3 regions of the Variovorax rhizosphaerae genome follow, and region 1 is predicted to be linked to each of the others. Evidence: predicted binding sites of a transcription regulator. Region 1 holds the regulator's gene; each other region holds the start of a gene.
What was found. Region 1 encodes sigma-54, which starts transcription at its own class of promoters, with help from an activator protein. Its sites were predicted from a motif close to TGGCANGNAANCTGCTTT; they were not measured.
Positions count from the first base shown of each region.

Region 1 (3,246 bases):
CTCACGGTCGAGCAGAACGTCCGCGCCGTGCTCGAACTGCAATTCGAAACCAATCCAGGCGGAAAGCGCGTGCCACTGGGCAAGGCCCGGATCGAGGAGCGCCTGAGCGAGCTGCTGACCGACTTGCGCGTCGAACATCTGCGTGATTCCCCGGCACTGTCACTGTCGGGCGGCGAGCGCAGGCGCGTGGAAATCGCGCGGGCGCTGGCGACGCAGCCGCGCTTCATCCTGCTGGACGAGCCCTTCGCGGGGATCGACCCGATCGCGGTGATCGAGATCCAGCGGATCATCAGCTTCCTGAAGGGGCGCGGCATCGGCGTGCTCATCACGGACCACAACGTGCGGGAGACGCTGGGCATCTGCGATCACGCTTTCATCATCAGCGACGGGCAAGTGCTGGCACAAGGCACGCCTTCGGAGATCGTCGACAACGCGGAGGTACGCAGGGTGTACCTCGGCGAGCATTTCAGAATGTAGGGGCCTCGGCATGAAGCAAGGCCTGTCGCTGCGCGTATCGCAGCACCTGGCACTGACGCCCCAATTGCAGCAGTCGATCCGGCTGCTGCAACTGTCGACGCTGGAACTGAGCCAGGAAGTCGAGCAGATGCTCGACGACAACCCGTTCCTCGAGCGCACCGCGGAGGAGGCCGTGCGGGAAGAGTTCGGTCTCGAGACCGCCGACGCGCCACCGCCGCGTGACGACGATTTCGCCACCCCGCCTGCCGCCAATGGGGCGGACGGCCCGGCGACCGCAGCGGCCACGGTATCGAACGACGCGGATTCAGCCACTGCTGATGCGGCCGCCGACGGCGTCTCCGACGGCGAGCCCGACTGGGGTGGCGACGGCACCGTCGACATGGTGCCCGACGACAGCGAATGGGGCGGCGACGCCCCCGCGCGTGCCAACAACCTCGGCGGTGACGAGCGCGCCGACGCCACCGAGCTGGCGCGCAGCCAGGAGTCGCTGCAGGCCTTCCTGCACCGACAGGCGCTGGGCCTGCGCCTGGACGAAACCGACCGCGCCGCGCTGAGCTTCCTGATCGAGTCGCTCAACGACGACGGCTACCTGGAGGACTCGCTGCCCGCGCTGGCCTCCGGCCTGGCCGGCAACGACAACGACGAATTCGACGAACTGGTGCATCGCTTCCAGATGGCGTTGGGCCTGCTGCAAAGCCTGGAGCCGGTCGGCGTGGGTGCGCGCGACCTGGGCGAATGCCTGGCGATCCAGCTGCGTGCCCTGGCCGATGAAGATGAATGCGAGGACGAGGCGCAAGTGCGCAAGGTCGCCATCGCCATCTGCAAGCTGCCGATGGAGCTGCTGGCCCGCCGCGACTTCAAGCGCCTGGCCACGCTGACCAAGAGCAACGAAGACCTGGTGCGCGGCGCGATGCAGCTCATCGCGCGGCTGGAGCCCAAGCCGGGCCGGCGTTTTGTCGACGTCGAGCGCAACGTGGTCGTGCCGGACGTGATCGTCACCCGCACCGGCCGTGGCGCCTCGCTCAAGTTCCGCGTGATGCTCAACCCGGACGTGATGCCGCGCCTGCGCGTGCACGACATCTATGCCGGCGCGCTGAAGGCGCACAAGGGCGAGGGCAGCCAGGCGCTGTCGCAGCGGCTGCAGGAGGCGCGCTGGTTCATCAAGAACATCCAGCAGCGCTTCGACACCATCCTGCGCGTGAGCAATGCCATCGTCGAGCGGCAGAAGAACTTCTTCGTGCACGGCGAACTGGCGATGCGTCCGCTGGTGCTGCGCGAGATCGCCGACGAACTCGGCCTGCATGAATCGACCATCAGCCGCGTGACGACCGCCAAGTACATGGCGACGCCCTACGGCACGGTGGAGCTCAAGTACTTCTTTGGCTCGGCCTTGGGCACGGAGACGGGCGGCAACGCATCGAGCACGGCGGTGCGGGCGCTGATCAAGCAGTTCGTGACCAGCGAGAACATCAAGAAGCCGCTGTCGGACAGCCAGATCTCGGACATGCTGAAGGAGCAGGGGATCGAGTGCGCGCGCCGAACGGTGGCGAAGTACCGCGAGGCGCTGCGGATTGCGCCTGCGAATTTGCGCAAGGCGCTGTAGGACTCGCTGGCGCTGGCGCCGGTACGGGTGCTGGCGTTGGCGTTGGCGTTGGCGCCCGACCGGCTTGGCGGATGCGGTTGCCTGCCTGAAGTCAGTCGAGGCGGTCGACCTAACGCAAATGGACGGTCGGCGGCGCCCCTTGGGCCGTCAATCCTGTGGCCCCTCAGGAGCGGGTGTCAGGAGTTCGCATGCACATTGCCATTGCATGGGAGTCAAGGGTGAACTCCCGCCTGTGCAGCCGCCAACACCGCCCGAAGTTCCGCCGCCTGCACCGGTTTCCGCAACGCATGCCACCCCCGCTGCCTTGCCATCCGCTGCGTCACCGGCTCGATGTCCGCCGACACCAGCGCGATCGTCAGGTCCGGCCGCTGGTTCTGCAGCAGGTCCGCAAGTGCGACGCCGTCCAGGTCGCCTGGCAGCCGGATGTCGCACAGTGCCACGTCGATCGAATCCAAGTCCGCCAGCGCCAGCGCTTCCGATGCATTGGCATACACGCGCGGTTCCGCGAGCCAGTGGCGCAGCAGCGCGGCGATGCTGTCGGCGACCACGGTGTTGTCCTCCACCACCAGCACGGCCAGGCCGGGGCGCAGCGGCTGCACGTGGACGGCGTTCGATTCGGCGCCGGTGCTTTCCGGCAGCACCAGGTCGGCTGGCGCCGCCTCCAGTTCGAAGCCGAACACCGAGCCACGCCCCGGCGCCGAGCGTAGCGTGACCTGGAAGCCCAGACGATCGGCCAGTCGGCGCACGATGGCCAGGCCCAGCCCGTGCCCGCGCTGCAGGTTGCGCTCCACGTTGCCGATCTGCTCGAAGTCGCCGAACACGCGCTGCTGCATGTCCGGCGCAATGCCGATGCCGTTGTCGCGCACCTCCACGCGCCACGTCGCGCCGGTGTGGCCGCGCCGCACCGCCAGCAGCACGCGGCCTTGCGGCGCAAACTTGAGCGCGTTGTCGGTCAGGTTGCCGAGCACGCGGCGCAGCGCCACGGCATCGGTCCAGGCCAGCGCGCTGGCGGGGCAGCGCACCCGCACGCGCGTGGAGTGGCGGGCCAGTTCGCGCAGCATCGGCCCCAGCGCGACCGGGCCGGGCTTCAGCGGGTCAGCGGCGGCCTCGATGCGGCCGATCTCGAGGAGCTGGTTGGTCAAGCCTTCCAGCGCCTGCTGGGCTTG
Region 1 covers NZ_JBBKZT010000010.1:213,101-216,346, reverse strand. The annotation lists gene lptB (LPS export ABC transporter ATP-binding protein) at 1-477, shown strand, start outside; gene rpoN (RNA polymerase factor sigma-54) at 488-2,080, shown strand; gene WKW82_RS22280 (ATP-binding response regulator) at 2,293-3,246, opposite strand, start outside.

Region 2 (3,246 bases), on a different contig from region 1:
CCGGCGTGCACCGGCAGGCTTTCAGCGGCGAGCCCGAGAAGCCGCAAGGGCAGGGGTTCATCGCGGCGATGAGCTGGAAGCGCGCGGGGAATTCGGAGCGTCGTGCGGCCCGTGCGATGGTGATGGTGCCGGTCTCCAGGGGCTCGCGCAGCGCTTCCAGCGCGGCCCGCTGAAATTCCGGGAACTCATCCAAAAACAAAATGCCGTGATGCGCGAGGGAGATTTCTCCAGGCCGAGGAGGGGAGCCACCGCCCACCAATGCCACCGCACTTGCGGAATGGTGCGGCGCACAAGTTGGCCGAACGCCCCACCGGTCGACCGCGAAGCGCCCGGCCAGGCTCGACACCGCCGCGCTTTCCAGCGCCTCGTCCACCGACATCGCCGGCAGCAATCCGGCAAAGCGCTGGGCCAGCATCGACTTGCCCGAGCCCGGCGGCCCGACCATCAGCAGGCTGTGCCCGCCCGCCGCCGCGATCTCCAGTGCACGCTTGGCGCCGGCTTGCCCTTTCACGTCAGACAAGTCCGGATAGCTTGGAACGTAAGTACCGGCTTCCGGAACAACGCGCATCCAGCCGTCCTCTCCCGCTTCGACCTGAAGCGGATCGTCCGCACCCGCTGGCAGAAACCGCCGCGCAACGTCCAGCAAATGCCGCGCACCATACACCTCCGAGCCGGGCACCAGCGCCGCCTCCTGCGCGCTCTCGGCTGGCAGCACCAATCGGGTCGCAATGCCCCGGCTGTGCAGCGCCAACGCCATCGCCAACGCCCCGCGCACCGGCCGCAGATGGCCGGACAACGACAGCTCGCCGGCAAACTCATGCCCCGCCAGCTTCGCCGCATCGACCTGCCCGCTGGCGGCCAGGATGCCCAGCGCAATCGGCAGGTCGAAACGCCCGGAGTCCTTGGGCAGGTCCGCCGGGGCCAGGTTCACGACGATCTTCTTGTTGTTCGGAAACTCCAGCCCCGCGTTCTGGATGGCCGAGCGCACGCGTTCGCGCGCCTCCTTCACTTCCACATCGGCCAGCCCGACCAGCGTAAAACTGGGTAATCCATTGGCCAGATGCACCTCAACCGTGACGCTGGCCGCTTCCAGGCCCAGCAAAGCACGGCTTTGCACCAAAGACAGACTCATTTCCTCTCCCTCACCAAAACGGTGCATCCACCGCTGTGGTGCGCTCTTGTTTACTTTTCAGTTCCACGCTTCTGCGTCGAAACACTTCCGTAACGATTTTGCCCGTCAGTTGTGAGTGTTTGTGAATGCCCTCGGGGTTATCCAGCATCGATCGCATCACTTTGGCACGCTCCCTGCTTTGAAGGGTTTCCCAACCTTTCAAATATACGTAGGAGTTCCCTCGATGATGCACCGTCACACTGCCAAGGCTTTGGTTGCACTGGCCACCACGCTCGCAACGTCGGGCGCCGCTTTCGCCCAGAGCACCCCAGCGGCAGAGCCGGCTGCTGCCGCACCCGTCGTCTCGCCGATCACGGCCAACGTCTCGCTCACGACCAACTACAAGTTCCGCGGCCAGGACCAGGACATGATCAGCAGCGGCTTCACCACCCCGGTCAAGACCAGCTGGTTCAAGCCCGCCATCCAGGGCGGTTTCGACTATGCGCATGCCAGCGGCTTCTACCTGGGCAACTGGAACTCCAGCGTCAACTGGCTCCCGGGCAACAGCATCGAGAGCGACTTCTACGGCGGCTACAAGTTCAAGGCCGGCCCGGTCGACCTCGACTTCGGCGTGCTGCAGTACTACTACTCGGGCAATACGGCCGGCAACACGACCGAAATCTACGGTGCGGCCACCTGGTCCGACGAAGCCATCGGCGGCTTCACCGCCAAGTACTCGCACACCGTGTCGAAGGACTACTTCAACTATGCCGGCCACAAGGGCGGCTCGGGCCTGAAGGGCCAGAACACGGGTTACCTGAACCTGTCGTACAGCAAGACCGTGCTGACCAGCCTCACGTTGAAGGCGGCCATTGGCTACACCTTCATGTCCTCGGACATCAAGAGCCTAGGCTACAGCAACTACATGGACTACAACGTCGGCGCGAGCTGGGACTTCGGCGGCGGCCTGTCGCTGGCGGGTTCGGTGCAAGGCGCCAACCACAAGAACACCTATGCCGTGGCCAACAACCCCGGCATCGACCTCGGCTTCGGCCCGATCGGCGCGACGACCTACTCGCCGAACAAGGCCCGCTTCATCGCGACGCTGACCAAGACGTTCTAAGAAAAACGAAAAGCAGGCCCGGCCCTTGCAGGGGTCGAGCCATCCATATTTCCTCAGGAGTAACAGAACCATGAAGCTGGTCACAGCCATCATCAAACCCTTCAAGCTGGACGAGGTGCGCGAAGCACTCTCGACCATCGGCGTGCAGGGCATCACCGTGACCGAGGTCAAGGGCTTTGGCCGGCAGAAGGGCCACACCGAGCTGTACCGCGGTGCGGAGTACGTGGTGGACTTCCTGCCCAAGGTCAAGATCGAAGCCGCCGTGGCGGACGACCTGGTCGAGCGCGTGATCGAAGCCGTCGAGGGCGCAGCCCGCACCGGCAAGATCGGCGACGGCAAGATCTTCGTGTACGACCTCGAGCAGGTCGTGCGCATCCGTACCGGTGAAACCGGTCGCGAAGCCCTCTGATTTCAAGCATTTCAAGGCACGAAAGAACACCCCAATGAAAAAGTTGCTGATCTCCCTCGCGCTAGGCGTGGGCGTACTGACCGCCAGCTTCTCGGGCTTTGCCCAGTCGCCGGCGCCAGCCGCCGAAGCCACGGCGCCCGCTGCCACGGCAGCCCCCGCCGCCACGGCGCCCGCAGCTGCTGCACCCGCCGCCGCTGCAACCGCCGCGCCGGCCGACGCCGCCGCCGCAACCGCCCCCAGCTTCAACAAGGGCGACACCGCCTGGATGATGGTCTCCACGCTGCTGGTCATCATGATGACCGTGCCGGGCCTGGCCCTGTTCTACGGCGGCCTGGTCCGCAGCAAGAACATGCTGTCGATCCTGATGCAGGTGATGGTCACGTTCTCGATGATCGTGGTGTTGTGGCTCATCTACGGCTACAGCCTGGCGTTCACCGAGGGCAACTCCTTCATCGGCGGGTTCGACCGGCTGTTCATGAAGGGGATCTTCGATCCGGCCACGGGCGTCTTCGCACCCGGCGCGACCTTCAGCAAGGGTGTCTACATCCCTGAACTGTTGTTCGCGGCTTTCCAGGCCACCTTCGCCGGCATCACCTGCACGCT
Region 2 covers NZ_JBBKZT010000001.1:569,910-573,155, forward strand. The annotation lists gene WKW82_RS02500 (YifB family Mg chelatase-like AAA ATPase) at 1-1,132, opposite strand, end outside; gene WKW82_RS02505 (TorF family putative porin) at 1,356-2,234, shown strand; gene glnK (P-II family nitrogen regulator) at 2,305-2,643, shown strand; gene WKW82_RS02515 (ammonium transporter) at 2,678-3,246, shown strand, end outside.
Region 2: a site for sigma-54 is predicted at 1,295-1,312, ahead of WKW82_RS02505 (TorF family putative porin). Genes of this name have one in related genera too.

Region 3 (3,246 bases), on a different contig from region 1:
TCGCGAGAGGCACGCGGCCGCATGCGCGCCGTGCCGATCCCGGTGAGCATGTCGATGAAGCCGATGAACACCGCCAGCACGATGCGCATGAATGCGGGCGCAGCCGCCACGACATTGCGCCGCCATGCGCCCGTGCGGATCGCGTCGACGATGCGCTCCAGCCGGCCAGGCGCCAGCGACGCCGGCACATTGCGGCGCAGGTCGAGCGTGCCGATCACGTAGAGCGTGGCGCCGACCTCCACGCACTCCTCGGTCACGCGCAGCCGCTGCCCGCCATGCCACGGGAAGCCCAGCGTGTCGAGCAGCGCGATGCCGCGCGGCGGCAGCGTGTCCTTGTCGGACTCCCAACTGCGCAGGTCCAGCAGCAGTTCCGCGCCGTTGAGCCACACGGTCGCGGTGCCGGTCTCGTCGCCGATGTCGATCGACTCGACGCTGCCGCCGTGGCGCGAGGCCACGCGTCGCCAGCCGCCGCTGTCTTCGCTGTCGCTCTCGTACCAGACCCACGCCGCCACGTCCCACCAGGCGCACGCGCGGCCGGTGATGGCAGCGCGGGTCGGCGTGGCGGTCTCGGCGGGCGCCTCGATATGCACCAGTCCCACGCGCGCGCGACCGACCTTCGCCGCCGCCATGCCCTCCGCAGCCTTGCAATCGCCCAGCATGCGCAGGCCGCGGCGCAGCAGCCATCCGCCGCCCACGAGCCCCGCGGGAACCAGCACGAAGGGCGTGAGCAGCAGCGCGAGCAGCAGGATCGCCAGCACCAGCATGCCGAGCACGGCGACGACGATGCCGGCCACCTTGAGCCCGCTCCATTCCTGCGACTGCGTGCCCATGCGCTGCTGCGCTTCCTTCAGCGGCAGGCCTTCGCCGAGCCAGCGTGTGCCGAGGCGTTCGCGCACGGCGGCCAGGAGGGCATCGCGGTCGGCGCCGGGTGGGGGCAGGCGGCGCATGAAGGCAATTTCGACATCGTCCCTGCGCGTGAGCACCAGCCACTCCATCTGCGTCGGCACCCATTTCGGCAGGTCGGGCCCGCCGCGGCCGCCCATGCCTTGCATTGTGGCGGTGCTGCCCTCCTGGATGGTGCGCCAGCCCACCGTCGCGTTGTCGCCCGCGAGCGGATCGTCGGATTCGTAGAACAGCGCGTCGTCGGTGATCGTGTACGTCGAATGCGTCTCGCCAAGCGGCGTTTGCACCGTGAAAGTCCAGCGTTGGGCCATGCGTACTCCGTGCGGAATCGGCGTTGCGCATCATAGGCAGGCCTTGCGAAAACGTGCTGCCGGCCAACAGCCGCGCAGACTGGCACGCCGTTTGCATCGAGCCTTGTACACAAGACAGGATGCTTGATGATGGTGCATGACAAGGTCTCGCTCGCCGAGCCCGATTCGACGACGGATGCCACGCCGGCCGCGGCCTGGATTTCGCGCTTCAGCGCGCCGATGCAGGCGACGGGCCGGGGCGCGCTGGACGGCCTTCGATTCGCGATCAAGGACAACATCGACGCGGCAGGCGTCGAAACCACCGCCGGCTGCCCCGCTTTCGGGCGCACCGCGAAGCAGCATGCACACGTCGTGGGCCGCCTGCTCGATGCCGGTGCGAGCCTCGTCGGCAAGACCAACCTCGACCAGTTCGCCTGCGGCCTCAACGGCACGCGCTCGCCCTACGGCGCGGTGCCCAACAGCTTCGATGCGCGCTATGTGTCGGGCGGCTCCAGTTCGGGATCGGCGTATGTGGTCGCGACGGGGGAGGTCGACTTCGCGCTCGGCACCGACACGGCGGGTTCCGGCCGCGTGCCCGCCGGGCTCAACAACATCGTCGGGCTCAAGCCAAGCAAGGGCCTGATCAGCGCGCACGGCGTGGTGCCGGCCGCGCAGAGCGTGGACTGCGTTTCCATCTTCGCGCCGACGGTGGGCATGGCGGTGAAGGCGCTGCAGGCGGCGATGGGCCTCGATGCGAAAGACCCGTTCTCGCGGTCGCTGCAACTCAGGCGCATGCCGCTGCCGGCGCGCTTCAGCTTCGGGGTGCCGTCGCAGCTGGAGTTCTACAGTGACGCGCTCTCGGCGGAAGCCTTCGACGACGCCATCGAGCGCCTCGAATCGCTGGGAGGCCAGCGCGTGGCCATCGATTACGCACCGCTGGCCGAGGCCGCATCGCTGCTCTACGGCAGTGCATTGGTGGCCGAGCGCTACGCCGCGGTGCGCGAATTCTTCGACGCGCACGAGGACGAGGTGATCGAGCCGGTGCGCAGCATCCTCGCCGGCGGCCGCGACTTCAGCGCCGCCGACCTCTACGACGCGCAGGTGAAGCTGCGTGCGCTCCGCCAGCGCGTCGCACCGATGTGGAACAACATCGACGTGCTGCTGGTGCCGACCGCGCCCTGCCACTGCACCATCGAGGCAATGCGCGCCGATCCGGTCGAGCGCAATCGCGAGCTCGGCGCGTACACCAACTTCGTCAACCTGCTCGACTATGCGGCGCTGTCGGTGCCGAGCTCGATCCGGCCCGATGGGCTGCCCTTCGGCATCACGCTGATCGGCCCCTGCGCCAGCGACCTGCAACTGGCCGAGCTGGGGCAGCGCTTCCACCACGCGACCGGGCTCACCATCGGTGCGACCGGCCGCGCGCTGCCGCCGATGGTGCAACTGTTGCCTGCCAGCGCCGACACGGTGCGCGTCGCGGTCGTCGGTGCCCACTTGTCGGGCATGCCACTGAACGGTCAGTTGCGCGAACGCGGTGCGCGGCTGGTGCTGGAAACAGAAAGTTCGCCCGACTACCGCCTCTACGCATTGCCCGGCACGGTGCCACCCAAGCCCGGCATGTTGCGCGTCGCGCCCGGCACCGGCGCCCCGATCAAGCTGGAAGTGTGGGAACTGCCCTCTGCGCACTACGGCAGCTTCGTCGCACTCATTCCAGCGCCGCTCGGCATCGGCACGCTGACGCTGGCCGACGGCAGCAGCGTGCAGGGATTCGTCTGCGAGCCGCTGGCGCTCGAAGGCGCGGAAGACATCACCCATCACGGCGGCTGGCGCCGGTACATCGCATCGAGACAAGCCTCCGCAGGTTGATCCCTGCGTCCATCCGAATTCATTTCTGCAGGAGCTTCATCAATGCGCAACACCTCTCTCTCCACCTCGCGACGCAAGCTGCTGCAGGCCGGCGTTGCCGGACTCGGCGTGCTGGCCGCACCGGCCATCGTGCGCGCACAGGCGCCGACGAAGATCCGCATCGGCTACTGGCCCGTGGCCGCGGGGC
Region 3 covers NZ_JBBKZT010000001.1:725,109-728,354, forward strand. The annotation lists gene WKW82_RS03240 (hypothetical protein) at 1-1,214, opposite strand, end outside; gene atzF (allophanate hydrolase) at 1,341-3,059, shown strand; gene WKW82_RS03250 (ABC transporter substrate-binding protein) at 3,102-3,246, shown strand, end outside.
Region 3: a site for sigma-54 is predicted at 1,295-1,312, ahead of atzF (allophanate hydrolase). Genes of this name have one in related genera too.